Regions from separate parts of the Neobacillus sp. SM06 genome, predicted to be linked through region 1. Evidence: predicted binding sites of a transcription regulator. Region 1 holds the regulator's gene; each other region holds the start of a gene.
The links. The regulator Rex, encoded in region 1, represses fermentation and respiration genes when NADH is low (regulators of the CRP and FNR family bind a similar motif). The targets are predictions, from matches to a motif close to TTGTGAAATATTTCACAA.
Positions count from the first base shown of each region.

Region 2: a site for Rex is predicted at 4,671-4,688, ahead of ACQYAD_RS17310 (AtpZ/AtpI family protein). Genes of this name have one in related genera too.
Region 3: a site for Rex is predicted at 4,172-4,189, ahead of nirB (nitrite reductase large subunit NirB). Genes of this name have one in related genera too.
Region 4: a site for Rex is predicted at 2,400-2,417, ahead of ACQYAD_RS10960 (NarK family nitrate/nitrite MFS transporter). Genes of this name have one in related genera too.

Region 1 covers NZ_JBNWEO010000017.1:314,675-322,367, reverse strand. Annotated here, with positions in the region: gene groL (chaperonin GroEL) at 1-1,484, opposite strand, end outside; gene groES (co-chaperone GroES) at 1,537-1,824, opposite strand; gene ACQYAD_RS15040 (CPBP family intramembrane glutamic endopeptidase) at 2,128-2,850, shown strand; gene ACQYAD_RS15035 (YdiK family protein) at 2,847-3,044, shown strand; partial or broken gene ACQYAD_RS15030 (cytoplasmic protein) at 3,181-3,306, opposite strand; gene ACQYAD_RS15025 (YhbD family protein) at 3,413-4,036, opposite strand; gene ACQYAD_RS15020 (redox-sensing transcriptional repressor Rex) at 4,235-4,894, opposite strand; gene moaC (cyclic pyranopterin monophosphate synthase MoaC) at 4,919-5,413, opposite strand; gene ACQYAD_RS15010 (ABC-F family ATP-binding cassette domain-containing protein) at 5,622-7,538, shown strand.
Region 2 covers NZ_JBNWEO010000019.1:50,000-57,692, forward strand. Annotated here, with positions in the region: gene atpG (ATP synthase F1 subunit gamma) at 1-38, opposite strand, end outside; gene atpA (F0F1 ATP synthase subunit alpha) at 137-1,645, opposite strand; gene ACQYAD_RS17285 (F0F1 ATP synthase subunit delta) at 1,668-2,204, opposite strand; gene ACQYAD_RS17290 (F0F1 ATP synthase subunit B) at 2,201-2,728, opposite strand; gene atpE (F0F1 ATP synthase subunit C) at 2,846-3,058, opposite strand; gene atpB (F0F1 ATP synthase subunit A) at 3,170-3,880, opposite strand; gene ACQYAD_RS17305 (ATP synthase subunit I) at 3,903-4,277, opposite strand; gene ACQYAD_RS17310 (AtpZ/AtpI family protein) at 4,284-4,505, opposite strand; gene ACQYAD_RS17315 (S8 family serine peptidase) at 4,741-6,912, opposite strand; gene ACQYAD_RS17320 (hypothetical protein) at 7,032-7,325, shown strand; gene ACQYAD_RS17325 (hypothetical protein) at 7,375-7,693, shown strand, end outside.
Region 3 covers NZ_JBNWEO010000009.1:60,336-68,028, reverse strand. Annotated here, with positions in the region: gene cobA (uroporphyrinogen-III C-methyltransferase) at 1-1,254, opposite strand, end outside; gene nirD (nitrite reductase small subunit NirD) at 1,315-1,635, opposite strand; gene nirB (nitrite reductase large subunit NirB) at 1,632-4,067, opposite strand; gene ACQYAD_RS02845 (ABC transporter ATP-binding protein) at 4,461-5,162, opposite strand; gene ACQYAD_RS02840 (ABC transporter permease) at 5,162-6,418, opposite strand; gene ACQYAD_RS02835 (ABC transporter permease) at 6,424-7,512, opposite strand; gene ACQYAD_RS02830 (hypothetical protein) at 7,586-7,693, opposite strand, start outside.
Region 4 covers NZ_JBNWEO010000015.1:272,140-279,832, reverse strand. Annotated here, with positions in the region: gene ACQYAD_RS10970 (SLC13 family permease) at 1-233, opposite strand, end outside; cyclic di-AMP (ydaO/yuaA leader) riboswitch at 337-479, opposite strand; gene ACQYAD_RS10965 (nitrate/nitrite transporter) at 775-2,310, shown strand; gene ACQYAD_RS10960 (NarK family nitrate/nitrite MFS transporter) at 2,498-3,799, shown strand; gene ACQYAD_RS10955 (LysM peptidoglycan-binding domain-containing protein) at 3,815-4,639, opposite strand; gene fdhF (formate dehydrogenase subunit alpha) at 4,884-6,812, opposite strand; partial or broken gene ACQYAD_RS10945 (hypothetical protein) at 6,792-6,950, opposite strand; gene ACQYAD_RS10940 (PAS domain S-box protein) at 7,099-7,693, opposite strand, start outside.

The DNA.
Region 1 (7,693 bases):
TTTGTTGGGTCTACGATACCGGCATCGATCATGTTTACCCACTCGCCAGTTGCAGCGTTGAAGCCTGTGCCAACTTCTTCGCGCTTTAAGCGGTCAACGATGACGGAACCTTCAAGACCGGCGTTTGCAGCGATTGTGCGTACTGGCTCTTCGATTGCACGAAGAACAATGTTTACACCAGTTGCTTCGTCGCCTTCTGCTTGGATTTCAGCTACTTTGTTGTAAACGTTTAGAAGGGCAACACCACCGCCGGATACGATCCCTTCTTCAACAGCAGCACGAGTTGAGTTCAAAGCGTCTTCAATGCGAAGTTTGCGCTCTTTTAGTTCAGTTTCAGTTGCAGCACCAACTTTGATTACGGCAACGCCGCCAGCTAGTTTTGCAAGACGCTCTTGTAATTTTTCACGGTCAAATTCAGAAGTTGTTTCTTCCAATTGAACACGGATTTGGTTTACACGGGCTGAGATGGCAGCAGAATCGCCGGCACCTTCAACGATTGTTGTGTTTTCTTTTGAAACGACAACTTTTGCAGCGCGTCCTAAAGAATCGATTGTAGCCGATTTAAGGTCGCGGCCAAGTTCTTCTGTGATTACTTCCCCGCCAGTTAATGCAGCGATATCTTCAAGCATTGCTTTGCGGCGGTCACCGAAGCCAGGAGCTTTAACAGCTACTGCATTGAATGTTCCGCGCAGTTTGTTGACAACCAATGTTGCAAGAGCTTCGCCTTCAACATCTTCAGCAATCAAAAGTAATGGCTTGCCTTGTTGTACCACTTGCTCAAGAACCGGAAGGATTTCCTGGATGCTGGAGATTTTCTTATCGGTAATTAAGATATATGGATTGTCTAATACAGCTTCCATTTTATCTGAATCAGTTACCATGTATGGTGAAGCATAGCCGCGGTCAAATTGCATACCTTCGACTACATCTAATTCAGTTGTGAAGCCTTTGGATTCTTCAATCGTAATAACGCCGTCGTTGCCAACGCGCTCCATTGCTTCAGCAATCAATTGGCCCACTTCTTCATCAGCAGCAGAAATAGCCGCAACTTGTGCAATTGATGCTTTGCTTTCGATTGGCTTCGAAATGGCTTTTAATTCGGCAACAGCTGTTGCAACGGCTCTTTCGATTCCTTTGCGGATTCCCATTGGGTTCGCACCAGCCGTTACGTTTTTCAGACCTTCGCGGATCATCGCTTGTGCAAGAACAGTTGCCGTTGTTGTACCGTCACCGGCAACATCGTTTGTTTTGCTGGCAACTTCAGCAACAAGCTTCGCACCCATGTTTTCAAAAGCATCTTCTAATTCGATTTCTTTGGCAATTGTTACACCGTCATTTGTGATGAGTGGTGAGCCGAATTTTTTCTCAAGAACGACATTGCGTCCTTTTGGTCCAAGCGTTACTTTTACCGCATTTGCAAGTGTATCAACTCCGCGAAGCATAGCGCGGCGTGCATCTTCACTAAATTTAATTTCTTTAGCCATTTACAAGAACCTCCTCAAAAGATTGATTATAAGTATAAATGTTCAAATTCAATTACTCGCCTACAACAGCAAGAATATCGTTTTCACGTAAAATTAAGTATTCAGTACCTTGGTATTTCACTTCAGTACCAGAGTATTTTGAGAAGATAATCAGATCGCCTACAGAAACTTCAAGGGCAACGCGCTCTCCATTATCAAGGACGCGACCCGTACCAACGGCAACAACCTTTCCTTCCTGAGGCTTTTCTTTAGCTGAGTCCGGTAATACGATACCGCTTGCAGTTTTTTCTTCTGATTCAACAAGCTCAATCACAATGCGATCACCTAATGGTCTTAACAATTCAAACAACCTCCTCAAATTGATATGTTATTCAGTCATTATTAGCACTCACTACTCTTGAGTGCTAACACAATTATTATAATAATGAATCGAATCATTTTTTGCAAGTATGAAGCCAAAATTTTTTGCAAAAAAAATTGCTTTATTTGTCAATGCAAACACCTTTAAAAGTATGTTTATCGACAATCGATTTTATACCAATTTTTTTCGCGAAAACGCTTCTATTTGAAAGAACGGCTATTAAAAGAGTAGAATGGTTTATAGTGCAGAAATATTTCGTTACCTTTGGAGGAGACTCGCATTTTGAAAAGAGACGATTGGACAATCTTAATTGTATACATTGCCATGCAATTTTCCAGTTTCGCCGGCATTCCGCTCACCGCATTTATTCTTAAGCAGCTTGGTCAAAATCAAAGGCTGGCTGTTCCCTATTGGCTGATTATTAGTTTTAGCATTGGCCTTGCCATCACCTTGTTTATTTTGCGAAAAGAAATGCGCGGCACGCGTGATAACCGTTCGGGAAGCTCGCTAAGTGTCTCGATCATCTGGGCCATTTTCGGCGTTTTTCTTGCTCTTTTCGCTCAATCGCTGGCAGCGAACATTGAGCGGCTGATCGGCGTGCCGATGGGGTCTGAAAACACACAGCAAATTTTAAAAATCATTGACACCTTACCATTAACGATACTTGTAAGCTCGATTTTCGGACCGATTCTTGAAGAAATCGTTTTTCGGAAAATCCTGTTTGGAACCCTATACAAACGATTTAACTTCTTTGTTTCCGCGCTTGCAAGTTCTGTTATCTTTGCGCTCGCACATATGGAGCCGCAGCATGTCCTGCTGTATTCATCGATGGGCTTTACCTTTGCCTATCTGTATATCCGGACAAAGCATATCCTTGTGCCCATCTTCGCCCATGTCGCCATGAATACACTTGTGGTTATCATTCAATCGGCTTTCCGGAATGATCTTGAAAAATTGATTCAAGATGCCGGGTTTGTGCAAAATTTTATCGGAGGATTTTTATGAGACAGTCACCGCTCTTTTCAGGCTTCGTTTATCTGTTGTTAGGAGCCTTGTTTACCTACTTCGCCATCCAGGATGTCCAGCAAAACGGCTGGGGCTTTTTTGCCTACCTGCTCGTCATTCTTGCGACATTTGATCTTGGTTCGGGGCTCAAAATTATCTTGTTTTCTTTTGCAAAAAATAAAGGGAAAAAATAGGCCTTTTCATCCTAAAATGAAAAGGCCCGTACGTTTAAGGGTGCCCGTGACTGGTACGAAAGCATGAGAGCAAATTTCTTTTTCTCATTTGAGGCTTCGTTTTGTTTTTATTTTTACCGACGACTCCGAATCCTGGCTAAAGCTGCGTGCGAGAGTACTCGACCTGACCGATTGTACAGCCTGATCCAATCTGGATCGTATTGCCTCTCACGACCTCAGCTTTCGTATTTTCAAGATAGATGTCATCCCCTTCGATCACCTTGGCCAAAAGTACACCTTCGTTTTTGATAAATGGAAGCAGCAAAGGCAGCATTTCTGTTGAAGGTGATCAGATCTCCCCGTTCATTCGATGCCATCTACATTCATCTCTATACTAGTTTTACCTTTAATTCTTCCATCAGATTTAATAGAGGCAGCTGTGTAACAACTTTTGCCCCTTTTTCAAAATAAACCCCTTCCGCATTCACAAGCAGCAGGCATGTTGAAATGCCTAGTTTCCGAAGGATCACTAATTCACAGTTTTTTTGTTTCAATAATGGCGAATGGTCTTTTAAAAGATCGAGAACCATTTTACCTTCTTCCTGATGAATGTCACCCGACTGGAGGAGTGTTTCCAGAATAACGATTTCAACGATTCGCGCTATGTCAAACTGCTGGCCACGGTTATCATTTTCTAAATAAAAATCAAGCACCGATTTTGAAACAATGTTACGTTTTATCAATTCGTCTTTTGATAACTGCAAATCAGTCAAATTGGGAGAGAACATATCTGCCAGTTCTTCTAGCGACAGATGTTCCTTCATTGTTTGAATTTTATTGATCCGCTCAAGTATTTTTTCTTTGGGGAAAAAGGTTTCTTGACCGGTAAAAGTGGATTTCCTGATAAACCAGTCCTCCGGAATCAGATCTTTCCTTTTCCACCGGTATAACTGTCCATAGGAAATACCCGTTAAGTCCAAAAGATCCTTTTTAGAAATTAATTCATCACTCATAGCAAAAACCCCTTTCGAATAAAAACGTAACATAACACTGTTGCGTTTTAAAGGTTTTAAAGAAAACTCGCCGATTGGCGAGCCTTTGGCGAAGACAGAGGCGTAGTTGCCCTTATGCTAATCAGAATTTATGTATATAAATTCTGATTAGCAAAAAAAGATCCTTTCACCTTCCGTGGCGAAAAGATCTTCTGATCGTTACATTTCTTCTTCAATGTTCTCGTTCGGATAATGCTTTAAAAAATAGACAAGCGACTGCAATTCCACTGCCAAGTCGATGTGGTGAATCCGGATCGAAGGCGGAACATTTAATCTTGCTGGCGTGAAATTTAAAATTCCTTTGATATTGGCTTTGACCAATTTATCGGTTATGGTTTGCGCCACGGGCGCGGGAACCGTTAAAATGGCCACCTGGATATCCTCAGCCTTCAATTGCTCCTCCAGCTCATCCATAGGAAAAACCGGAACATCTCCAATCTTGGTACCAATTTTATTCGGATCGACATCGAAGGCATACTCAATTTTCGTATTATTATTTTTTAAAAAATTATAATTTAAAAAAGCAGTGCCCAGATTCCCTACTCCGATCAAAGCCACTTTTGTCAATTCATCCTGATCAAGCGTTTTTCGGAAAAAGGACAGCAAATAGTTCACATTGTAGCCATAGCCTTTTTTTCCTAACGCGCCAAAATAGGAAAAATCGCGGCGAATTGTAGCCGAATCTACTTTCACGGCTTCACTTAATTCCGCTGAGGAAACTCTTTGCTTCCCCGAAGAATGAAGATGATTTAAAAATCGGTAATACAAAGGCAGCCGTTTTGCCGTTGCCTGCGGGATTTTCATCGATTCATTGTTCATAAATTCCTTACACCCCCATCAATCTTAAATTTGTTCGGTTCGTTTGAAATCACCATTCTTGCCGCCGGTTTTTTCCACAAGATAAGTGGCGCCAATAATCATTCCTTTGTCAACCGCTTTGCACATGTCGTACACGGTCAACGCACATGCAGATGCGGCTGTTAGCGCTTCCATTTCTACACCTGTATTCCCTTTCGTTTTAACCGCTGCCTTTATATTTAATGTATATTGATCTGGCTGACCTTTTTCCCAAGAAAAAGAAATATTGATGCCGGTTAACGCAATCGGGTGGCACATCGGTATAATTTCCGATGTTTTTTTTGCAGCCATGATCGCCGCAACTTGGGCAACTGCTAACACATCGCCCTTTTTCATCTCATTATGAGTAATTTTTTCGTAAATTTCTTTATTTACGGTAATGCTGGAGTGGGCCAGTGCCGTCCTCGTTGTTTCAGGCTTGTCGCTAACGTCCACCATTTTTGCTCTGCCTTCTTCATTGAAATGTGTAAATTCTGCCATTATTACATTCCTCCAGTTAAATCATACACTATTTTTCACTGTATGTGTGAAACTTTGCACGAATAATCTTAAATTAATTGATTTTGTACCGCTAAAAAGCCGGGCTATCGACTTTATCCCGCAGTAACGTTCAGTAAAATCCACACTCACTTTATTGCTGACAATCAAGGAATACGGTACACTAATTTTAGTAATTGAGGTGAAAAAAATGCTACTGCTACAAGTCAATCAACTTTCAAAATACTATGGGGCTGACCTAATTTTATCGAATATAAAACTGGAATTACAAACTCGTGACCGCGTTGCGCTCGTGGGCCGCAATGGAGCTGGGAAATCCACATTATTAAAAATGATTGCCGGACAGATTTCACATGACAGTGGTGAAGTCATCAAGCCGAAAGACGTAACGATCGGCTATTTGGCGCAAAATACCGGTTTGGAGTCCAAATTATCGATAGGGGAAGAAATGCTGACAGTGTTTGCAGACCTGCAAACGATGGAAAAATCATTGAGAAACTTAGAGGAAAGCATGGCCGATCCTCTCATCCATGAAAATCAAGACCGGTATGAAAGAATTCTGAAAGAATATGACCAGCTGCAAATCAATTTTAAGGAGCTTGGCGGCTATCAGTACGAAGCCGATATCCGCTCGGTGCTGCACGGGTTAAATTTTCCCAATGATTCCTTGATGATTTCCAGTTTAAGCGGCGGCCAAAAAACCCGTCTGGCATTAGGAAAACTGCTGCTCACAAAGCCAGATATCTTAATATTGGACGAGCCGACAAACCATTTGGACATTGAAACCCTCTCTTGGCTTGAGCAATATTTGCAAAACTATGATGGGGCCATTTTAATTGTTTCCCATGACCGCTATTTTCTCGATAAAGTCGTCAATACCGTTTATGAAGTTTCCCGCCGCCAAATCAGAAAATACCTTGGAAACTACAGTACCTATTTGGAACAAAAAGCGGCCAATTACGAACGGGAAATGAAGCTGTATGAAAAACAGCAACAGGAAATTGCCGATTTGCAAGATTTTATTCAACGGAATTTGACAAGGGCCTCAACAACCAAACGGGCGCAAAGTAGACGCAAAAAATTGGATAAAATGGAAATCATCGACCGCCCTTTAGGGGATGAGAAGTCCGCTTCCTTCGCTTTTGAGATTGAGCGGCAAAGCGGCAATGATGTTTTAAAGGTAGAAAACTTGACGATTGGTTACGGTGAAAAAATTGCCGGAAATCTCACCTTTCAAGTAAGCCGCGGCGAAAGCATTGCCTTAGTCGGGCCGAATGGGATTGGTAAATCAACACTTTTAAAAACGATTATAAAAAAGCTGCCATCCCTTTCCGGTTCCGTACAGTACGGTTCAAACGTCACCATCGGTTATTATGATCAGGAACAAGCCGAGCTGACGTCCAATAAACAAGTCCTCAACGAACTCTGGGATGATTTCCCGTTAAAGCCGGAAAAAGAAATCAGGACCGTGCTCGGGAATTTCTTGTTCTCCGGAGACGATGTATTAAAAATCGTCTCCACACTTAGCGGCGGCGAAAAGGCGCGTCTGGCTCTTGCCAAACTAATGCTGGAAAAAGCGAACGTTCTTATTTTAGATGAGCCAACGAACCATCTTGACCTTGACAGCAAAGAAGTTCTCGAAAATGCCCTTATCGATTATCCGGGAACCATTTTATTTGTTTCCCACGACCGTTACTTTATCAATCGAATCGCAACCAAAGTGCTTGAATTACATGCGGATGGCTGCAGCGAGTACCTTGGCGACTATGATTATTATGTGGAAAAGAAAAATGAAATCGAAGAGCTGAAAGCCCTTGAAAAAACAGCTTCAGCCACAAAAACGGCCGCCCTCGCCACTTCGGAAAAAACAAGTTATCAACAGGACAAAGAAAGCAAAAAAGTAGAACGCCAACGGAAAAGGCGATTAGAAGAAATTGAAGTAAAAATCGAACAGTTGGAAGCACAAATCAACAGTTTTGAACAGCAGTTGTGTGAACCAGAGATTTTTCAAGACCATGAGAAGGTTTTGGAAATAACGGCGCAAAACGACAAAGCCAAAGCCGAACTAGAAATGTTACTGGAAGAATGGACAGAGCTTGCCGAATAAAAACGCGGCGACGAGCCACTCAACACGAACAGCTACCGATAGCAAACGGAAAGCGGGATACTAAATCCCGCTTTTCCACATTTTTATCCACAATTACAATCTTAATTCAGTAACCTTTTTGTCATTTTTCCACATTATCCACAAAAAACGATTTA
Region 2 (7,693 bases), on a different contig from region 1:
GAATTGATCCGGGATTTGATATCGCGTAATGATGCCAAGGTTCTCACCACCCTTTTTCAAAGAATGTCAGGCTTTAGCACCGGGCGGTTCAAATGATCAACAGCACGGTGCTTTCAGCCTTTTACTTGCTAGTCCTCTATTCAGAAACGGCAAACGTCTTTTTAAAATCGTTTATTGCAGATGCCATATCGTCATCCGCAGGAAGCTCTTTTGTTGTCCGAATCTGGTCTAACAATTCTTTGCGGTTGTGGTCTAACCATGTATGGAATTCGGATTCAAACCGGCGGATGTCCTGTACTGGAATATCATCAAGGAAACCGCGTGTTAAGGCGTACAGAATCGCAACTTGCTTTTCGACTGCAAGCGGCTTGTGCAGGTCTTGTTTTAGAACCTCAACCGTACGGGCACCGCGGGCTAGCTTTGCCTGTGTTGCTTTATCAAGGTCGGAACCAAATTGGGCAAATGCTTCCAATTCACGGTAGGAAGCAAGGTCAAGACGCAGCGTACCGGAAACCTTTTTCATCGCTTTAATTTGCGCAGAACCACCGACGCGGGAAACAGAAAGACCTGCGTTGATGGCTGGACGTACGCCTGAGAAGAACAAATCAGACTGCAAGAAAATTTGTCCATCTGTAATCGAAATAACGTTTGTTGGAATATAAGCAGAAACGTCACCTGCTTGAGTTTCAATAAATGGCAATGCCGTAATCGAGCCAGCGCCCTTTGCATCGCTTAACTTGGCTGCACGCTCTAATAAACGGGAGTGCAAATAGAATACATCCCCTGGATACGCTTCACGACCTGGAGGACGGCGAAGCAGCAAGGAAAGCTCACGATAGGCTGCTGCTTGTTTTGACAAATCATCATACACAACAAGTACGTGCTTGCCATTGTACATAAATTCTTCCGCCATTGATACACCCGCATATGGTGCAAGGAATAGCAATGGAGCTGGCTGGGATGCAGCCGCTGTTACGACAATGGTATAATCCAATGCGCCGTATTTGCGAAGTGTCTCAACTGCATTCCGAACAGTCGATTCTTTTTGGCCAATTGCTACATAAATACAAATCATGTTTTGACCCTTTTGGTTCAAAATCGTATCAATCGCAACGGATGTTTTACCTGTTTGCCGGTCACCGATGATTAACTCACGCTGACCGCGCCCGATTGGCACAAGGGCATCAATCGCCTTAATACCTGTTTGCAGCGGCTCGTGAACCGATTTCCGATCCATTACCCCAGGTGCGACCGCTTCAATTGGGCGGGTTTTGGTCGTATTGATTGGACCCATGCCATCAATTGGTTGTCCCAATGGATTTACAACCCGTCCGATCAGCTCTTCCCCTACAGGCACTTCCATGATCCGGCCTGTACGGCGAACCTCGTCGCCTTCACGGATTTCCGTAAAAGGTCCAAGAATAATGATTCCGACGTTATTTTCTTCAAGGTTTTGCGCCATACCCATAACGCCGTTGGAAAATTCAACAAGTTCTCCGGCCATAACATTGTCGAGGCCATGAGCTCGGGCAATACCGTCACCGACCTGGATCACTGTACCCACATCACTCACTTGAATTTCCGACTGATAGTTTTCAATTTGCTTCTTTATCAGCGCGCTAATTTCTTCCGCTTTGATGCTCACGAGTTTCACCCCTATCTACGATTTATCCTAATAATTTACGTTCAAGACGATCGAGCTTGCCTCGCAAGCTTCCGTCATAAATTCGGTTGCCAATCCGCAGGCGGACGCCGCCAAGCAAATCGGTATCGACAATATTTTCAATTCTTAGTGCCTTTTTCCCCACTTTTGCTGCAAAAATAGAGGAAAATGCCTTCCGTTCATCTTCTGTCAGCGGGCGTGTCGTATACACTTCCGCTTCAGCGATGCCCCGCTCTTCGTTTGCCAATTCAATAAATTCATCCGCCACACTAACGAGCTCTCCCTCGCGATGGCGGTCAATCAACAGCAGCAATGTATTGACCACATATTGATTCATCGAAGCAAACGCCGTTGTTAAAATTGTTTTTTTCTCTGACGGTTCAAGCTTTGGCGACTGTAAAACAGCCTTTAAATCAGAGCTATACGTAAAAACTTCCTTGACAACGCGAAGTTCTTCTTCCATTTCGTCAAGAAGATTGTGTTCTTTTGCGATTTGGAAAAGAGCCAGCGCGTAACGCTTTGCAATCATGGAGCTCGTCATCGCTCTTCTCCTGCCTCTTGAATATATTGACTAATCAGCTTGTCTTGATCTTCGGCAGTCAATTCTTTTTCAATGACTTTTGAAGCAATTAGGACAGACAAGGAAGCCACTTGTTCGCGGATCGCGGCAACGGCCTTTTCTTTCTCTTGATCAATTTCGAGCTTCGCAGCTTCTTTGATGCGCTCAGCTTCTGACCGGGCAGCTACAACGATCTCCTCACGCTGCACGTCTCCCTGTTTTCTCGCATTTTCCATTAAGCTTTGCGCTTCTGCACGTGCTTCTTTTAAAAGGCTGCGTTGTTCTTCCAACAACTTTTTCGCTTCCAAACGGCTGTTTTCCGCTGCATCAATCTCACCAGCAATATGCTCTTCACGCTGTTTCATGATCCCCATTAAAGGACCCCAAGCGTATTTTTTCAATAATGCCAACAAGACAAGGAAAACAAGTAATTGGAAAATGATATCGCCACTATTTAAACGGGCACCCTCTGCTGCAGCACCCAATACCAAACTGTCTGCTAACACCCTCGATTCACTCCCTTCAAGAGTCTTTCCCTTCAAAAATCAGCTTTTTTTCACAACTAGACAAAATGAATGGCGAAGGTTTCTATTTATCCCTCTCGCCATTAGAATGTTCCGCTATTATCGGCCTAAAACCATGAACGCAATAACAACGCCGATAATTGGTAATGCTTCAACTAACGCTACCCCGATAAACATCGTAGTTTGCAATAAACCGCGTGCTTCTGGCTGACGGGCAATTCCTTCCACTGTACGGCCGACGATTAAACCGTTACCGATACCTGCGCCGACTGCTGCTAAACCAATTGCAATTGCTGCTGCTATAAGATTCATTATTAAAGTTCCTCCTTAAAATTGGATAATATCTTTTTTTGTTAGAAAGAATTTATATCTAGAAAATTCTCACTTACAGTAATGGTTTGTTCAACAATGAACAGAGAAAAACTAGTGGTCATGTCCAACTTTATGTGACATATAAACCATCGTCAGCATCGTAAAAATGTATGCCTGGATCGTGCCGACAAAAATTGAAAACGCCTGCCAGACAAGAGTTAGCGGTATTGCTGCAATCGTACCAACTACTCCCGTTGCCAATCCTGCCGATAATAAGGATAACAGCAGTTCTCCGGCATAAATATTTCCATAAAGACGCAAACCCAAGGTTAGCGTATTGGCAAACTCTTCAATGATTTTTAACGGAAACAAAAAGGCCAACGGGCTAAAGAAACCCTTCGCATAACCTTTCACACCCTTTTGTTTTATTCCATAATAATGGGACAGGGTGACGATCATGACCGATAACGTCATCGTAATAATCGGATCGGCTGTCGGCGATTTCCACCACAGCTTGTCATTCACGACAATTGCAAATGGGAGGCCCAGCATATTGGAGACAAAAATATACATGATTAAGGTTATGCCGAGAATGTGAAACCTTCCGCCATCCTTCCAATCCATTGTACTATTGATGATGCCTTTGACAAAATCCATGACCCACTCAAAGAAATTTTGCATTCCGGTTGGTTTCATTGCCAGCTTGCGGGTAGAAAGAACCGCAATGATCAGCACGATAATGCTCGCAACCGAAATCATCAAGATATTCGCTAAATTAAAATAGAGGCCAAGAAATTCTACCACAGGAGCTCCATGTTCCATGTTAACTCACCTCGCTTCCCCCTTATTTATGTACAAACAGTGAGTGGTAAAGATAATCTATCATAATGACAATGTAAGATGTCATTAGTCCCCATACAACACTAATAATATAAAAGTATTCCGGATATTTCAATGCAATTATGACCGCAATAGCCGCCGTCGCCATTCGTGACAGCAATCCTAACGAACGCACTTTTTTTCCGCTGGCAATTGCCTTGTCAAAACGCTTCATCCTTCTAACCAATAACCAAAGATTCAAGAAACTGAAGCAAGTTCCGAGAATCAAACCCAAAAAAATAGTTTGATATGGAGTGAATCCCCAGCCGAGAACATAAATGGACAGCAAGTAAAAGAAAATCTTATGCTGCCGTTGATAGATTTCTTGAAATTCTGGCATAGCTGTTTAATCTCCTGAGTAGAAATGACGGATCGAAACAAGCATGGAATAGATCCCCGCCGCTAACCCGATAAATAACCCGATGATCAAAAAAATCGGCTCGGTTCCCCATTGTGAATCAAGCCATCTCCCGCCAAAAATACCAATGAGAATGGAACCAACTAACTGAGAAATGATTGCGGACATTAAGGCCATTGCTTGAAATGGATTGCGGTTATTTTGACGCATCTTTAACCATCCTCACTATTGAGAATGACAGCAGGGCATTGAGGGAAATTGATGGTTTTGAAAAAGAAATTAAGTTCCTGGCTATTGCCCGAAAATTGTGAAAACCCTACCATTTTACACCCTTTGTTAGCATACAATAGGGGCTTGGCAATGTCAATGAATTTGGGATGAAAAAATTCACAAATCGTTCATAGTTTTTTTCCTCTTTTCCTTGTAATAAAAGGAGAAATCCCCATCATTCCTCCTTCTCTTTTCCAAACATTACCGTTGTTTCAAGACGATCTTCTTTCTGCGCCTTTTTCGCAAACACCTTGACCACATACGTACCAGGCGGAGGCAGTTTCTCGCGGGCAATTTGTTTGCTTAGAAGGCCTTTCTTCACATTCCGGTCTGTATCCAAATAGCCAACAAACCGGTAATCAGCCTGCGAAAACAGCGCAATCCCAAACTCCTCCGCCCCTCCCGGCAAATAAACCTCATAGCGGTACGTTCCCGGCTGATCTCCCTTTGTCAGCTCAAAGCCCATCACCCTTGGATAATCAGGCTCTTCCAAAACATACACATACGGGATCCGAATTTCCTCCGCCCCGGCAAGCAACCGAATAGCACCATCATAAATCTTTTTCCTGAAAAACTCCGGCTCCACCGCGATCTCCACTTCCACTTCCCGCTTTTCTCCCGGCGCAAGTGTAAACGGGAGCGGAACCTTCCACAGCAGCCCATCCCTCCGCTCCGGCACAGCAAACGAATAGCGCTGCCGGACACCGCTTTTATTTTCAACCAGCAAATACGCCTTATGGCGATGCAAAGAATCGGCAAGCTGAAACTTGCCAAACTGAACCGAACTCGGCAACACAAGCGTCCCTGCTTTTACCGCCTTATCCACCTGAATCCTTCCCGCCCCCTGCTCATAGGCATGATAGTCGTCCCCGCCATTTTTCCTTAGCGGCTTAGCCGTATTCATCAACGCCGCCTTCACCTCCGCCGGCGTCCAATCCGGATGTGCCTCCTTGATCAGCGCGCACGCCCCCGCCACATGCGGCGCCGCCATGCTCGTCCCCTTTAAAGCCAAATACCCGCCCGGCACCGTCGACTCAATCGCCACCCCGGGCGCCACCACATCCGGCTTCACATCCCACGTCACCGTCACCGGCCCGCGCGAACTAAAATCCGCCAGCCGATCCTTCTCCACCTCCATCTCGAGCCGAACCGTAAGCGGCAAACCATGCTTTTTTAAAAAGTCTCCAACCCCCTTAGAGAGCGAACCAACCGGGATGGTCACGAGTTCCTGCAAATTCCCTGTAAACCCGCCACTTGTATTGTTGTAAATAAGCACGCCGACCGCTCCCGCAGCCGCCGCGTTTTTAGCCTTTTCTGTAAACGAGAGACCCCCCCGCTTGATGAGCGCTATTTTACCAGCAGCGTGCGTTACTTCTTTTTTTGTACCTAAGCCGCCATCAACGAGTTCCACGCTGCGCTCGGTTGTCCAGTTTCGGGAACCGGTCAACGGTTCAATTCGGATTTTCTGCCGCTTTTCTTCTATTAATAAAGTTGGCACTTCCATTGTCGGTGTTGAGGCACCAACGGAGATGGCTTTCGCCGCCGTACCGGGTGAGCCGACCGTCCAATTGTTTGGCCCGGCATTTCCCGCGGCCGCCACAGCAATCATACCTTTATCAACGGCGCGATTGAGTGCCAGACTGATCGGCAAATCGGGTCCATTGATCTCATCACCTAACGAGAGGTTTACAATATCCACTTTGTCTTTGATCGCCTGCTCAATGGCAGCGAGAACTTGTTCTGTTGTTCCGGAACCGCCGGGACCAAGTGCACGGTAGGCGATAATTTTCGCATCGGGGGCCACTCCCTTTATTTTGCCATTTGCGGCAATAATACCGGCAACATGGGTGCCATGAAGGGTAGACTTGCCCGGAGCGTTACTCTTCGTTTCCATTGGATCATCGTCCCCGTCGACAAGGTCATGGCCTCCGTGAAAGTTTGCGCGCAGATCCGGGTGGGTATAATCGATGCCTGTGTCAATGACGCCCACCGTAATCCCTTTCCCGGTGAGCGTTCTGTTTAACCGGCGCACCTCTTCCCCGCCAATGATTTTCACATTTTCCTCCATTTCAGCTTGGTAGTTATTCACGGGGGAAATGGCAAGAATTTCATGGCTTTGGTTTAAACCAGCAATGGCAGCTTGACTGCCTTCCACCGAAAACCCGGTGATTGCCTCGCGAAAAATACGGCGCAGCTTCACATTCGGAAATGGTTTCAGCAGTTCTTTGATTTGCTGTTCTGATTGGGGGCTTTTCAAAATGATGATCGCAACCGAAGCATCGTCCGCCCTGATTCCGGCTGGCAAAAGGACCATTCCGAAAAGCACTAACACAAGAAGTCTCTTCATTCCACGAAATCTCCTTTTTGTTTTATTGTTTTCCATCGGTTTCAGAAGTATGTGATCGAGTGCTACAGAACGGGGCATTGCAAAAGGTCGGCGTTTCATTTATTTAGAATTGTCATTTTTTGCGAGGTGTTCGGTCTGTGATCGGTTTGGCTTGCGGGGCGGGGACGGGTAGAGGCTCCCGAACTGGATCGGATCGCGAACTGGGTCAGCTCCCGGATCGGAGTGGCTTGCGGATCGGGGCGAGGCGGCCCGCGGATCGGATCGGCTCACGGATCGGGGCGGGGCGGCTCCCGAATTGGGTCAGCTCGCGGATCGGGGCGGAGTGGCTCGCGGTCTCTATCCGTGGGTTTTTCCCTTTTATCCGCGAAACTTGGACGTTTATCCGCGAAGTTTTTCCGTTTATCCGCGGATAATTTCCTTTTATCCGCGGGTTTCTTCTTTTTATCCGTATTTGTCACTTCTTTGTCACTTCTGGCGGCTCGCGAACTGGGTCAGCTCCCGGATCGGGGCGCCGATCGAGACGGATTGCGGATCGCAGCGGCCCGCAGTCTCTATCCGTGGGGTTTTCCCTTTTATCCGCGAAACTTGGGCGTTTATCCGCGAAGTTTTTCTGTTTATCCGCGGATTATTTCCTTATATCCGCGGATTTCTTCTTTTTATCCGTATTTGTCACTTCTTTGTCACTTCTGGCGGCTCGCGAACTGGGTCAGCTCCCGGATCGGGGCGCCGATCGAGGCGGATTGCGGATCGGTCGGATTGCGGATCGCAGCGGCCCGCGGTC
Region 3 (7,693 bases), on a different contig from region 1:
CATCGTATTTACCTCCGCCTCTTCCAGCATCCGCTGCAAAATCGGGAAAAACTGCTGATCAAGCTCCTTTTTACTGGTGATCCAGGAATCAAATGTCCCATAGTGGAACGTATACTCCAGCTGACTTTCCAGCAGTCGGTCATCGCCAACAATCAACAACCGACCGGTTTCCGGCATATCTTTCACTAGTTGGCTTAAAAAGCCGCGTTCCTTCAAAGCTTTCAGTGTTTTTACCGATCCGCCAAAGAAATCTGCTTGGATTTTACGACTATCAATGCCATATTCAACAAGAGCGGTGAAAAATTCAATAGCACTTTCTGGTGTAGTAAACAAAATTTTCTTAAAGTTTGAAACTTCAGCTAACAGTTTTGGATCAACGGGCAATTTCATTTTTTTCCATTTTGGAAACTCGATGACATCCGCACCCTGTTCGATTAATTCTTTAGCCAGTTCACTTGGCCCTTCGCCAGATCGTGCCAGCACAATTTGCCTGCCGTAGAGTGGCATTTTCTCAAACCAGCTGATTTTTTCCCGTAACGAAATGACGTTTCCGACTAAAATAATCGCTGGATTGCAAAATTTGGCTTCAGCCACTTTCACTGAAATATCCGCTAACGTCCCTTCGAGCGTTTTCTGACGGCTGAACGTCCCCCATTGAATCAAGATCACCGGCGTATCAGGAGCCTTGCCATGCTCGATCAAATTTTCACAAATAAATGGCAGGTTGCCGACGCCCATGTAAAAAGCGATCGTATCAACGCCGCGGGCCAGCCCCTCCCAATCGAGGATCGGCTTGCCATCTTTGGATTTGTCGTGGGCTGTTACGACAGCAAACGATTCAGCATATTCACGATGGGTAACAGGTATTCCCGCATAGAGGGGCGCTGCAATCCCTGATGAAACACCAGGAACAATTTCAAACGGAATCTGGAAACGGGCAAGGGCTGCGGCTTCTTCCCCTACTCTGCCAAAAACACCAGGATCGCCGCCTTTAAGGCGGACTACCACTTTGCCTTCTAGCGCTTTTTCAACTAACAGGTCATTGATGTTCTCCTGCCGTAAAATATGGCGATCAGGCAGTTTTCCGCAATAAATCCGTTCGCAAGCCTCTGGTGCAAATTCCAGTAATTTCGGATTGGCAAGCCGATCATATAAAATGACCTCTGCTTGCTTGATGGCCTCCATGCCCTTCACCGTAATTAAACGGACATCCCCTGGTCCCGCTCCGACTAAAAATACTTTCCCTGTTTTCATCTTGCAGCCATCCTCCTATGCTGAATCAATTGCCGATTTGGGCAAGCTTTATGTTTCGATCTAAACGAGTAAGTATACCGTATCTCCTTCGACTTTCACCGGATATGTTTGCACTTGGCCTTCGTCCGGTGCCTGCACTTTTCCGTCAACTAAAGAAATTTTCCAATCATACACCGGGCAAAATACGAATTCCCCACTGACAAGCCCTTCCGACAGCACGCCGCCTTTTGGATGTGGGCTGCGATTTTCAATTGCGTAAACATTCCCATTCGTTACTTTAAAAATCGCAATGGTATGTCCCCCAATGGTAACCGTATAACCAACTCGTTGCGGCAGTTTCGAATAGTTAGCAACTGCGACACGTGTCAACGTTTCATTCATTTCGAATCACTCCCTACTAATATATCATGTTTTTCATAGTATTTCGATAGGATTTCTTCATTTTCAATTGCTTCTTTCCACGGTTCACTATATTTTTTCAACGTTTTGTCCATCCGCTCATTCAATTCTTTTCTCATTTGTTCATCTGCAAGAACTTGTTTGACATGCTCCAGTCCTACGCGCTCAAGCCATTTCGATGTGCGCTCCAAGTAAGTGGCTGTTTCGCGGTAGTATTGCAAATAGGCTCCAGCGATTTCCATTACTTCTTCTTGTGTTTTAACCGTAATGAGCAAATCGCCGGCACGAAGGTCGACACCGCCGTTACCGCCAACATAAATTTCCCAGCCGCCATCAATTCCAACGACTCCGAAATCTTTGATCCCCGCTTCCGAGCAGTTTCTCGGACATGCCGATACACCCATTTTCACTTTATGCGGCGTATCGAGCCGTTCAAATTTTTTCTCAAGCTTGATGCCAAGTGCCATGGAATCTTGTGTTCCATAGCGGCAGAATTGGGCGCCGACACAAGTTTTAACCGTGCGCAGTGTTTTTCCGTACGCATACCCGGATGGCATGTCAAGCTCTTCCCAAATAGCGGGCAGATCTTCTTTTTTGACACCGAACAAGCCGATCCGCTGACCGCCCGTTAATTTTACAAGCGGTACATTGTATTTCTCAGCGACTTCGCCAATTTTAATCAAATCTTTTGCATTTGTCACACCGCCGTACATTCTTGGGACAACCGTGAACGTTCCATCCTTTTGAATATTGGCGTGCATTTTTTCATTTACCAGGCGGGAATCACGGTCATCTTTGTATTCATCCATATAAATCATGCCAAGGAAGTAGTTAAGCGCCGGACGGCATTTTGTACAGCCTTCTTCATTTTTCCAGCCAAGCACGTTCATAACTTCTTTAATGCTTGTTAAGCCCTTTTCTTTAATCTCGGCAACCACTTCGTCACGGCTAAGTGTTGTACAGCCGCAAAGAGTTGTTTTTTGCGCAGCAGCCGCATCAAATTGATCCCCAAGCGTATGAGCTAAAATTTTGCCAATCATCGGTTTGCAGCGTCCGCATGAACGTCCGGCATTTGTACAGCCGCCAACTTGATCAACCGTTGTTAATCCTTGGGTGCGGATTGCTTCCACAATCGTACCTTTTGTGACTCCGTTGCAGCCACAGACTAGTTCATCATCCGGCATTGAAGCAACATCATCGCCTGTGGCTGAGCCGTCCTGTGATTGTAAAAGTGAAATGCTTGTCATGCCGCTAACATCTTCTTTTTTTGTCAGCATTCGAAACAGCTTTGTGCTGTCCTGCGTATCACCGTAAAGCACAACCCCGACGACCCGGTTGTCTCTGATTAAAATCTTTTTATAAACGCCGTCAAATTCATTATGAACTTTGATTGCCTGCGTTGTTTCATCTTCAAAAATTTCCCCCGCCGAATAAAGGTCAACTCCAGCAACTTTTAATTGTGTTCCTGTAACCGAGCCTTCATATGGTGCTGTTTCTTTGCCGCAAATCCGGCTTGCTAGCACTTTGCTTTGTTCATATAATGGCGCAACCAGGCCATAAACGATTTCGCGGTGTTCAGCGCATTCACCAACGGCATAAACATTAGCGGTTTGAGTTTCCAGATAATCGTTCACGACAATCCCGCGATTGACATAAATGCCACTATCCTTTGCCACCGCTACATTTGGTTTAATGCCAATCGCCATTACTACAAGATCGGCGTCAATTTCAGATCCGTCTTTAAAACGAAGCCCTGTTGCCCGCTCATCACCGAGAATTTCAACGGTTTGCTTCTCCATTAAGAAATTCATGCCTTGGGATTCCAGTTCTTTTTTCAGCAATGCCGATGCTGCTGGATCTAGCTGGCGCTCCATCAAATGCGGCATTAAATGGACTACATCCACTTCCATGCCGAGATTAAGCAAGCCGCGTGCCGCTTCAAGTCCAAGCAGTCCGCCGCCGATGACGACGGCTTTCTTATATTCTTTTGCCGATTTGATCATCATTTCACAATCATTGAGATCACGAAATCCAGTTACACCTTGTTTGTCAGCACCTGGAATTGGTAGAATGAACGAATTCGAGCCAGTTGCCATAATCAATTCATCGTATTCAACTTCTCGACCCTTGTCGGTAATGACTCGTTTTGCGCTGCTGTCAATTTTGGTTACAGCCTCACCTGTGAATAATTGAATCTTGTTTTCTTCATACCAGTCGAGCGGGTTAATGATAATTTCATCAAAGTTTGTATCACCTTGGAGGATATTTGATAATTTAATACGGTTATAGTTTGGGTATGGTTCTTTTCCAAAAATGGTAATCTCAAATTGGTCTGGAGCGATTTTGAGGATTTCCTCTATTGTCCGTACACCGGCCATGCCGTTACCAATCATCACGAGTTTTTTCTTGTTCATGATCGTCTCTCCTATCGTTTTTTCATCTGGTCGTTTTTCCTATGAGTAAATTGTATTCCCCTTGAGGTTAAAAATTTGTGAGGTACGTCACAATTTGAGTGTATTTGTGAACAAATTCACATTATTGTCAAAAAGTCGGCTAGCTTAAATGTCTGAAGACGGAATTAATGGGGGCGTAGGCGATATAATCATAGTTGTTGGCGAAATTATGACGGATGAAGGCGGAATTCTTGATTATGTAGGCGGATATGTTGATCGTTAAGGCGGAATAAATTCAATTTCGGGGTGCAATCAGCCTCATTTATAACAATTCAAGGAAATTGACGAGAAAAAAGCCACCAATCCGGCAGCTTGATTATAATTGAATACATTACATCGTATTTTTACAAGCCTCTAGGAATTGCCAACTTTTTCGACTGTCATCGTGTCATGATTCACTTTTCCGTCAATTAATTCAATAATCCGATCGCACTTTTTGGCAACATCAACATCATGCGTTACAACAATAATCGTTTTTCCTTCCTTGTTTAATTGTAGTAATAAATGGATTATCTCTTCGCCGGTTTTTCGATCTAAGTTTCCCGTTGGTTCATCAGCTAAAATTAGTTCCGGTTCACATACTAATGCTCTGGCGATGGCCACCCTTTGTTGTTGGCCACCTGATAATTCATCCGGGGTTTTATGCATATGCTCTTTCAAACCCACTTTTTCTAGATATAATTTTGCTTTAGAAATTCTCTCCTTATGGCTTGCTTTCCGATAAGTTAGCGGCAAGATAACGTTATCAAGGACAGTATAATCTTTTAACAACGCGAAATATTGGAAAACAAATCCGATCATTTGGTTTCTCGTTTTGTGCATCTTATTTTTTCGAATCTCATGTAAAGATTTTCCGTTTAAAAAATAGTCACCTTCTGTTGGGGTATCAATTAACCCTAAAATATTCAATAGTGTACTTTTTCCAGAACCTGATGGCCCCATTATCGCAATCATTTCTCCCTGTTTAATCGATAAATTGATATCGTTTAATGCAAAAGTAAGATGATTCTTATTCCCATAGATCTTTTTGATATTTTTTAGATTAATAAAATCCATTACTCCATTCCTCCTATCAATGACTTCGGCTCCAAATTTCTAATAAACAAAAAGACGATAAGGTTTGATAAGATCATCACGAGTAATAGAACTGAAAATACTGGAAATACGATAGAAGCATTCATTTTAAAGTCTAATGCACTCGCTAAATTGAATTCATTTGAAATTTTTAATAGTCCACTATATTTCCAGATAAAATGAATGAGTGATAAGCCCATCCCAACAATACCAATCAATAGATTCTCTAAAAGAATTTGAATAAATAGGCCATATTTACTTTCACCGAGAACTAATTTTACCCCAAATTCTCTTTTCCGCATCATAATCGATATAAATGTGGTTGCTACAATTCCAATCACTGAAAATAGGATAAAACTCAAACCCAATATGATTTGTGGGATTTCAGTGTAGCTATTACTCTTTATATTTTGTTGGATCTCTACACCTAAGTTTTTAAGGTACATCTGAGAGTTATCGCCTCTTATTTGAATGGATTGAATTAATTTCTCTACATCCGCACCTTTTCGCAATTTTAAAATGGTTCCTCCATGTAATCTGGAAAACATGGCAGCATAATTGTTGTTTATATCAGCAGGCATTGGCATCACTGCTGCCTTATCCAATTTTAGATAGGTGTTTGTGGTATTATTATTAACAATATATTTATCCTTTGGCAAAAAACCAATGATCGTGTATTGATTATTAATTACATCTCCGATACGAAAATACTTTTTGAAATAGGAGCCTACCAAAATGTTGGTTTTTTCATTCTGATTATACGTAAAGTCCTGAGCAGAAAACCGTTTTCCCTGCTCAACTTGTAAGTTTAAAAGCTGATTATAGTTTCCATCAATCACAATTGCACGTATTGCTGGCTTGTCCATCCCTAGGTTTGTTTGATTTAGCTCAGAAAGCAGCTTACTGTTAAGTGGTACTGAACTTGCAGCAACTGGCAAGAATTCTTCATAGTAGGTACCATACGATATGACATCTTTGTTCTTTTTTAACTTATTAAAAATCTGCTCAGCTTGCTCTTTCTTAAATTTTCTTTCATCAGCAACCTCAGGATTTTTACTTGTAATTAAGTATGTGCTGGTTAAGTCTAAAAGTGAATTATTTTTCAAATAAAATAAGTTATAAAACACGTTGACAGAACCCGTTATCGTTGATAATCCAAAAGTAAATTGGATAAGAAGAAGAATTGAAATCACCCATCTTTTTTTTAAAGCTTTAAGAGCACTTTTCATTTTCATCATATGATTTACTCCTTTAATGCTTTTGCGGGTTCGATTTTCATTATATGAAGAAACGGAATGATCGATGTAATAAAAGAAACAACGAATGTTATGACCAGACTGGTGAGATATAGATAGAAGCTCAAGCCAATATTGTAACTTGTAAAATAAAGAATATTGTTGCCGATTTTGCCCAAAACCCACAGGATAACGATCGAACTGACTGTTGCTAAAGTTGCACAGATTAACAATTGACCAAATACAAACGAAAAGAGATTTAGATTGCTTGCTCCTAAAGCTTTTCTTAAAGAAATATCTTTTCTTTTCAGATAAATCCACAGATAACTAACGGTTATACAATTAATAAGCGCGATAATGAAAAGTTTATAAGGATAACTTAATACTTCTTTTACTCCCTGTCTGGAGTTTTTCTGATTTTCATAATTTGCTTTTTCATTTATGATCTTGATGTTCGGAATTTTATTCATTTGTTTTACTTTAGAAACGAATCCGTTTATTTCTTTATTCGGACTTTGATTTGACCTGACAATTAGTTGAAGGGTATTGGACTTTTCTATATCACGTTTAATTTGTTCAGGTGCATTTTTTAGCGATAGATAAATTTTACTATTGTATTCACTTCCCATGCCTTTCCCGGTAATTCCTTTAATCGTGTATTCTTTATCAAATAATTTTATTTTGCCCACCGTACTGGAAATATTCTTTCCAGCTATTATATTGTTCGTTTCATTGAGATCTAATTTTGCTCCTTTGATCAAAGGCGGCGACCAAATATTTTTATTGAGTAAACCAACAACCATTACAAAACCTATTTCCGGAATTTTTGCTGAAATAGTTTCTGTAATAACGCTAGATTTAATAAAATTAGATTCTGCCAGTTCCTGCATTTTATGAAAATCTAACTCTTTCACATTAGATAAATTAATCGAGTAATAATACTGAAAAAAACCATTTTTAGAATCATAAAATAACTCATCATAATAATTTTTCGTTGAAAAAGCAATAAGAATTGGAGATATCGTCAGCAAAAAGCCTATAAAAAGCATGAGAAAAATTTTCTTGTTTATGAATATATCTTTTATTATTTGCCTCATAAAGCCCTCCAGCTATTTTAAACCGTGAACAAGACTATGTGAGCCTCATTCACGGTTTGTTTTAACTCCTATTTTAGTGGAAATCGATGGACTTCCTTACAAATCCACTTTCACCACTCATTACCCACTCATGCTCTGAAAAACCACTGCTTACTGGACCAGCAGTTAAAAAGCTGACTGA
Region 4 (7,693 bases), on a different contig from region 1:
TACTCAAAAACGCCAGTTTGAGCGGTTATTCCAACGATCACCATCATTCCGACAAGCAAGCCAATTGTATTGAAATCAATATAGTGAATGGCTGCTTTTTGATCAAGAATTCCTAGTGCAACCATTAGCAAGCCACCGAGCATCGCAATCGTCGTTCGATGAATTTGTTCTGAAATGATCATGGCATAAGTAAATAGAAAAATGACTAAAGCAATTAGTTCCTGTGTTCCCATTCATTTCACTCCTGTTTCTAAATCTTGCTGTTCTAGGAAGTTGTATTCTTTCCATCCATAAAGCAAAAAAACACTAGGGAACCCCTTAGTGTCTAAAACTAAGAAAACCATTTCCCTGCGCTTACGAGGTTAGCTGACGGACTCGGATTCTCAACAAACCCTACCTTAAAAAGGATTCGCCCCAAACCGGCTAAAAATTAGCCAATGTGGTTCCCCCGCTCAAATTTGATTCAGCGATCATTTCATATGTACAAGGAAAAATATACTACTCCAATGAACGAATGTAAACAATCCCTTCACACATTAAAGCCTTATTTATTGAAAAAATTTTTTCCGCTCTACCTATATGATTTATACAAAGACTGTGTTGACCAAAATTTTAATAGCGCCGAATGTAAATAGCGGCAATGTGTACAAATTTGTATCATACTTCACATCTTTCCATTTGGTTTTCTCTTTATAATAAAATCACCTTCAAGCATTGGATGATCCCTTTTTGATTGGGCAATCTACGATTAATCGGGTTAAAAGGAGGATTTTCATGAATCAAGGAACAAAACAATTAGTCATTCAAACATCGAGTCTAATTGCAGGATTTATGGTTTGGGTGCTTCTGTCTTCATTAATGCCTTTTATAAAATCGGATATCCAGTTAACATCTCCCCAGCAAGCTTGGGTGACAGCAGTTCCAGTCATTCTCGGTTCCATTCTTCGAGTGCCAATCGGGTACTGGACTAACCGCTTTGGGGCGCGTACATTATTTACAATCAGCTTTTTAGTTATGCTTGCCCCCATTTTTATCATTAGCTTCGCCAACACTTTACTTTTGCTATTGCTAGGGGGATTTCTTCTGGGTGTCGGCGGTGCAATCTTTTCGGTCGGGGTAACTTCCTTGCCTAAATACTACCCGAAAGAAAGGCATGGTTTCATTAATGGCATTTACGGTGCCGGAAATATCGGTACAGCTGTAACCTCGTTTGCCGCACCTGTTATCGCAAATGCTTTCGGATGGAGATCAACGATTAAAATTTTTCTTGTTCTTGTTCTTGTTTTTGCTCTTATAAATTTTCTTTTCGGAGACCGGCATGAGAAAAAAGTCAATAATCCATTAACAGAGCAAATAAAAGAGGTATACAAAAATCCAAAACTGTGGTTTTTAAGCTTGTTTTACTTCATTACTTTTGGAGCATTTGTTGCATTCACGATTTATCTGCCGTCTTTCTTGGTGAATCATTTTGAATTGTCAAAAGTCGATGCCGGGCTGCGGACTGCGGGATTTATCGTTGTCGCGACACTATTCCGTCCAGTCGGGGGCTGGCTTGGGGACAAAATTAACCCTTTTCTTATATTAATAGGCGTCTTTTTTGGGCTGACTTTTGCAGGATTTTTGTTATCCTTTACACCTTCCCTGCCCATTTATTCGTTCGGCAGCCTGCTCGTTTCTTTTTGTGCAGGAATCGGCAATGGGGCGATTTTTAAATTGGTACCTTTTTATTTTACGAAACAAGCAGGAATTGTTAACGGAATCGTTGCTGCAATGGGAGGGTTGGGCGGATTCTTCCCGCCATTGATTCTGACCATCCTATTTAATTTAACTGGTCATTATGCGATAGGGTTTATGTCATTGTCAGAGTTTTCCCTCGCAAGTTTAATTTTGGTTGTATGGCTGTTTTATCAGGAAAAGCTTGAAATCTCAGCAAAAATTATTAAATCAACCACAGAAGGAATTATCGTCACAGATGCTAACGGTGTCATTCAAATGGTCAATCCTGCATTTTCTAAAATTACCGGCTACTCGCAGGATGAGGTTGTAGGAAAAACGCCAAGCGTTCTTCAGTCAGGTGAGCATACTAATGAGTTTTATCACAAAATGTGGGAAAATTTACGAAGCAATGGCTCATGGCAAGGACCAATTTGGAATAAGCGAAAAAATCAAGACGTTTATTTAGAATGGTTAACCATTTCCGCTATTAAAAATGATGCAGGCGAAACTAAAAATTTTGTGGGTATGTTTAATGAGTTAAAACAAGACGTAGTAAAGGATTTAAAACCATCTGCAAAAAGGTCTTCTTCTTGAGGACCTTTTTTTAATTGATCCATCCCTCTGAGAAGATATTTTTACAACTTTATGTCCATTTCTCTCCGTTCACAGTTCGTTCACTTAAAATGTGACGTACCTCACAATCTTTCAGTGTTTCTCTCTTTTAAGATTAACAATGTAAATCGCGAATCATTTGATACTTTAAAAATTTGGAGGAAACAATATGGCAAGACTAAGTTATTGGAATCCAGAGGATGAAAAGTTCTGGAATAAAGAAGGGAAAAAACATGCCAATCGGAATCTATGGATTTCTGTTCCAAGCCTGATGTTGGCTTTTGTCGTTTGGCAAATCTGGTCAGTTGTCGCAGTTCGGTTGAATGATATCGGCTTCCATTTTTCCGAAGAGCAATTATTTACCCTAGCAGCAATTCCCGGTCTCGTTGGCGCAACCTTGCGTTTTGTCTATACTTTTGCAGTTGGAACAATCGGGGGAAAAAACTGGACAGTGATTTCAACTGCCATTTTGGCGATTCCGGCGATCGGAATAGGCTTTGCTGTTCAAAATCCTGAAACGCCTTTTTCGGTAATGCTTTTGCTTGCAGCCCTTTGCGGATTAGGCGGAGGCAACTTCTCCTCTTCATCTGCAAATATCAGTTTCTTTTTTCCAAAAAAAGAAAAAGGAACAGCGCTTGGGATTAATGGCGGTTTAGGAAATATGGGCGTGTCTGTTGTTCAATTTGTTACACCGTTAATTATTACTTCTGGAACTTTTGCATTCATTGGCGGAAATCAAGTTATAGCGAACGGCCAAAAAATCTGGCTGCAAAATGCTGCGTTCATATGGGTTATTCCAATTGCTATTCTGACGATTCTTGCCTTATTTGGGATGGACAATGTTCCAAATGCAAAACAATCTGTTGCTGATCAATTTGTAATCGTCAAAAGAAAACATACGTGGATCATGACCGTACTGTATGTTGCAACGTTCGGTTCATTTATTGGCTATTCGGCAGCCTTCCCGCTTTTACTAAAATCGCAATTTCCGGAACATATTTCATTGGCCTTTTTAGGTGCGCTTGTTGCCGCTGCTGCCCGTCCTGTCGGCGGCTGGCTTTCCGATAAAATTGGTGGGGCAAAAATTACGGCCTATGTCCTGGTCATTATGGGAATCGGTGCCGGCGGAGTCATCTTCTTTCTAAGCAGCAAACAGTTTGCTGGTTTCTTAGCAGCATTCCTTGTCCTATTTTTAGCTTCAGGTGTTGGTTCCGGATCAACGTTCCAAATGATTCCAACCATCTTTATTCCAAAAGAAGCTGCACCTGTAATCGGTTTTTCCGCCGCATTTGCAGCCTACGGTTCTTTTTTTATTCCTAAGCTTTTCGGCTGGTCTGTAAAAGCTACTGGAACACCCGTTACCGCTTTTTATTTCTTTATTGCGTTTTATTTTGTTTCTATCCTACTAAATTGGTTTTATTATCAACGGAAAACAACGGTAATACCTGAAAACATAAAACAAGCTGGATAATATCCAGCTTGTTTTTTAGTTTAATATTTTTACTTTAACTTCTTTTGTTCCCCAGTTAATAGCATCCTGTTTTGAGGAAATAAAGACATCGATTCGATTTCCCTTAATGCTGCCGCCAGTGTCAGCTGCTGTGGCAACACCATATCCTTCCACATATACTTTCGATCCAAGTGGAATGACCGATGGATCAACCGATATAACTTTTGCATCGGGGTTTGCTTTCAGGTTGACGCCGGTTGCTGTTACGCCCGAGCATCCGGCACATGAAGCTGTGTAAGCTGTAGCTTTTACCGTCATTTCTTTTGAGCTGATTTGATTGTTTACTGGAATTGGTTGTACAGTCTTGCTTTGTGCTTTCACCTCTGACTGGCTAGGTGCCACAGCTGGGACAGTTTGAACCTCCGCTCGGCTTTGAGTGTTGGCACTTGTACTGATTGCGGATTCCGTTTTACGTTCGGATTGGCTTGTTAAATTGTTTGCAACTTTATGATCAAGAATGACAAGATTTAAACCTGGACGAATTAAGTCTGAATGAAGTCGATTCCACTCTTTTAATTGAGCAACAGTTACGTTATAGTTTTCCGCTATCGCCCATAAAGTGTCACCCTGTTTTACTGTATAATGGGATTCTTCTTGGACCGTTAACACATCCCCAGGGTGAATGACATCGGTTGTAAGTTTATTCCAATTTTTTAAGTTTTCTACAGACGTATTATGTACTTGTGATAGATTCCAGAGCGTATCACCTTTTTGTACTGTAATTTCTGCCGCCTGTACATTAGCACCTACAGTTCCTGAGAGTGCAGCAACTGCAAGCAAAGTTTTAATCGTTTTGATCATTGTTCTACCTCCCATGTTCTCTTAGCAGCTAACAGAAACAATCATAACATGAATTCTCTCAATCGAAAGAACAGGGAGATTAATAATCCTTTACAGATAATGCATTCATATTACGAGAAGATGACTAATAGACAGAAGTATTTGACTATTATATACTCGCTTTCGACCTAAATGAACACGATGTATCGGGTAAAAATAAAGCGAGCCGCCAAATCATCTTGGTGATTTGGCGGCTCTTTTCACACTAGTTCAGTTTCGAAATGGCGACGGCGCACGCTTTGAATTCGGCTGTTCCCGAAATAGGATCAAATTCATTTAATGTCAAAACATTCGTTGGAACCTCACTCCAATGAAAGCTCATAAAAACTAGTCCTGGCACAACCTGTTCCGTAATTTTTGCTTTTACTGTCAATTCACCTCTCCGTGAACGAACCTGCACCCGTTCGCCGTCAGCTATGCCGAGCATTAGGGCATCCTCCGGATGAAGATCGATCGTTTCTTCCGTTTGTTTAATTTTTACGCCAGGCGCATAGTATCTTGTTTGAGTATGAGTATTATAGGATTCATATCGCCTTCCTGTCGTTAACATAAACGGGTACTCGGCATCTGGCCGTTCCAGCGGAGGCGTATAATCAACAGGAATGAACGGAGACTTGGACATTCCCTTCTTTTCGGCAGGCTGATGAAAACGGTCATGCAAGATAAAAGTACCTTGATGGCTTTCATTAGGACAAGGGTAGTGCAAGCTATACTCTTTCTCAAGTCGCTGATATGACATCCCGCCATACATCTCCCAGGCGATGGTTCGGACTTCATCCCAAATTTCCTCACTGCTTTGATAGCTCATTTTATACCCCATCTTTGTCGACAGTTCACACAGAATCTCCCAATCTTCTTTCGTATTCGGGTGAGCCTTTACTGCCGTACGGACGCGCTGAATTCTTCTGTCTGTGTTCGTATACGTGCCGTCTACTTCACCCCATGATCTTGCGGGGAGTACGACGTCAGCCATTTCAGCCATTTCCGTCAGAAAAATATCCTGAACAATCAATAGATCAAGCTTTTCTAGCAGTTTTCTTGTATGATTCATGTGAACATCCGCAAGCAGGGGGTTTTCGCCAATGACATAAAGTGCTTTTACTTTTTCTTCCTCAATACGGTCGAAAGTTCGCGTCTGAGTGTCTCCACTTTCCGGGTTTAGGCTAACATTCCATGCCTTTTCAAAACGGCTGCGGTATTCAGCCTTTACTAGGCTCATTGCTCCTGGCAGCTGATTCGGCAGACAGCCCATATCCCCTGCACCTTGCACATTGTTTTGACCGCGCAAAGGCATGATTCCTGAACCTTCTTTACCGATATTTCCTGTTAATAAAGCCAAGTTTGCTATATCAAAAACATTGTTAACACCGCAATGGTGTTCCGTGATACCAAGGGTATAGGCAATCATTGCAGCACTTGCATTTGCATACTCACGGGCTGTTTCAATAATATCCTCAGCTGCTATCCCAGTAATTCCGGCAGCAACTTCCGGCGTAAATGGATCGACTTGCTTTTCAAGTGCGTCAAAATCATGCGTAAACTGACTGATAAACTCATGTCTGTACAAGCCTTCTTTTAAAATGACGCGAATCATTGCATTGATCAGAGCAATATCTGTTCCTATATTAATTTGCAAATGACGGTGAGCAATTTTTGCCATCTCAATTTTTCTCGGATCAATCACAATTACTTTCAAACCCGACTTAGCTGCTTTCTTAATTCTGTTGGCGATAATTGGATGGGCTTCTGATGTATTAGAGCCCATTAGCAGCAATACTTCTGCTTTGTCAAAATCATCAAGCGTATTCGTTGGGAAACCGCTTCCAAAAACAGTTGCCAGACCGGCAACACTTGGAGCGTGTCACGTTCGGTTGCAGCCGTCAATATTGTTGCTGCCAATTGCTGTACGCATAAATTTCTGGGTGATATAGTTTGATTCATTTGTCGTCCGGGCACAGGCAAACATGGAAATCGCGTTTGGACCAAAGGTATTCCTGATTGCAGCCAATTTTTCTGCCATAAACGTATAAGCCTCATCCCATGTTGATTCAACCAATTTTCCTGCTTTGCGGATCATTGGTGTTGTTAACCTTTTTTCGGCATGGACATATTCATAGGCAAACGCCCCCTTCACACATGTCTGGCCTTTGTTGACTGGAGCTTCTTTATCCCCGCGAATTTTGACAATACGATTGTCTTTTACTTCCAAAATCAGTCCGCAGCCCGTTCCGCAATAACCGCAGACTGTCTTTACATAACTTGTCTCAGCCATTTTTTCCCCTCCCTTTAAAAACATATTGCCTATATAAATATATTAAACGATCCGACATAAATGATTGACGACTATTTACAAAAAAGTGTGTCTATTTTTTGAAAAATAAAAACCTGAATTTTACACTGTGTAAAATTCAGGTTTTGCTTTAAGCCGTTTTGGCTGGTAAGAGAATATTAAACGTGGTTCCCTTATTCGGCTCACTTTCAACATATACTTTGCCATTATGGCTCTCAATGATCTTAAAGCTGACCATCAATCCGAGGCCGTTGCCATTTTTCTTTGTAGTAAAAAAAGGTTCACCCAGTTTTTCCAGTTTTTCAGCGGGAATCCCGACTCCTGTGTCTTGAATGGAAATATGCACATTGTTCTCCCGAATTTCAATTGACACAGTAAGGTCGCCGCCATTTGGCATGGCTTCAATACCATTTTTAATAAAATTAAGAAACACTTGCTTTAAGCGATTCTCATCGCACTCAATTTGAATAATTTCTTGCTCACAGTCAAAATGCAGGTGAACATTTTTTTTCCTTGCTTCAAATTCCAGCAAGGAAAGAACATTCATCATTACCGGAACGACATTCTTCTCTTCTAGCTCGACCGCTTTTGGCTTCGCAAGCACCATAAAGTCTTCAACGATTCCATTTACTCGTTCAATTTCATCTAAAATGATGTTTAAAAACTCTTGTCTTTCCGGGTCTTTTTCGTCCAATTGCAGGAACTCGGTATATCCTTTCATTGAG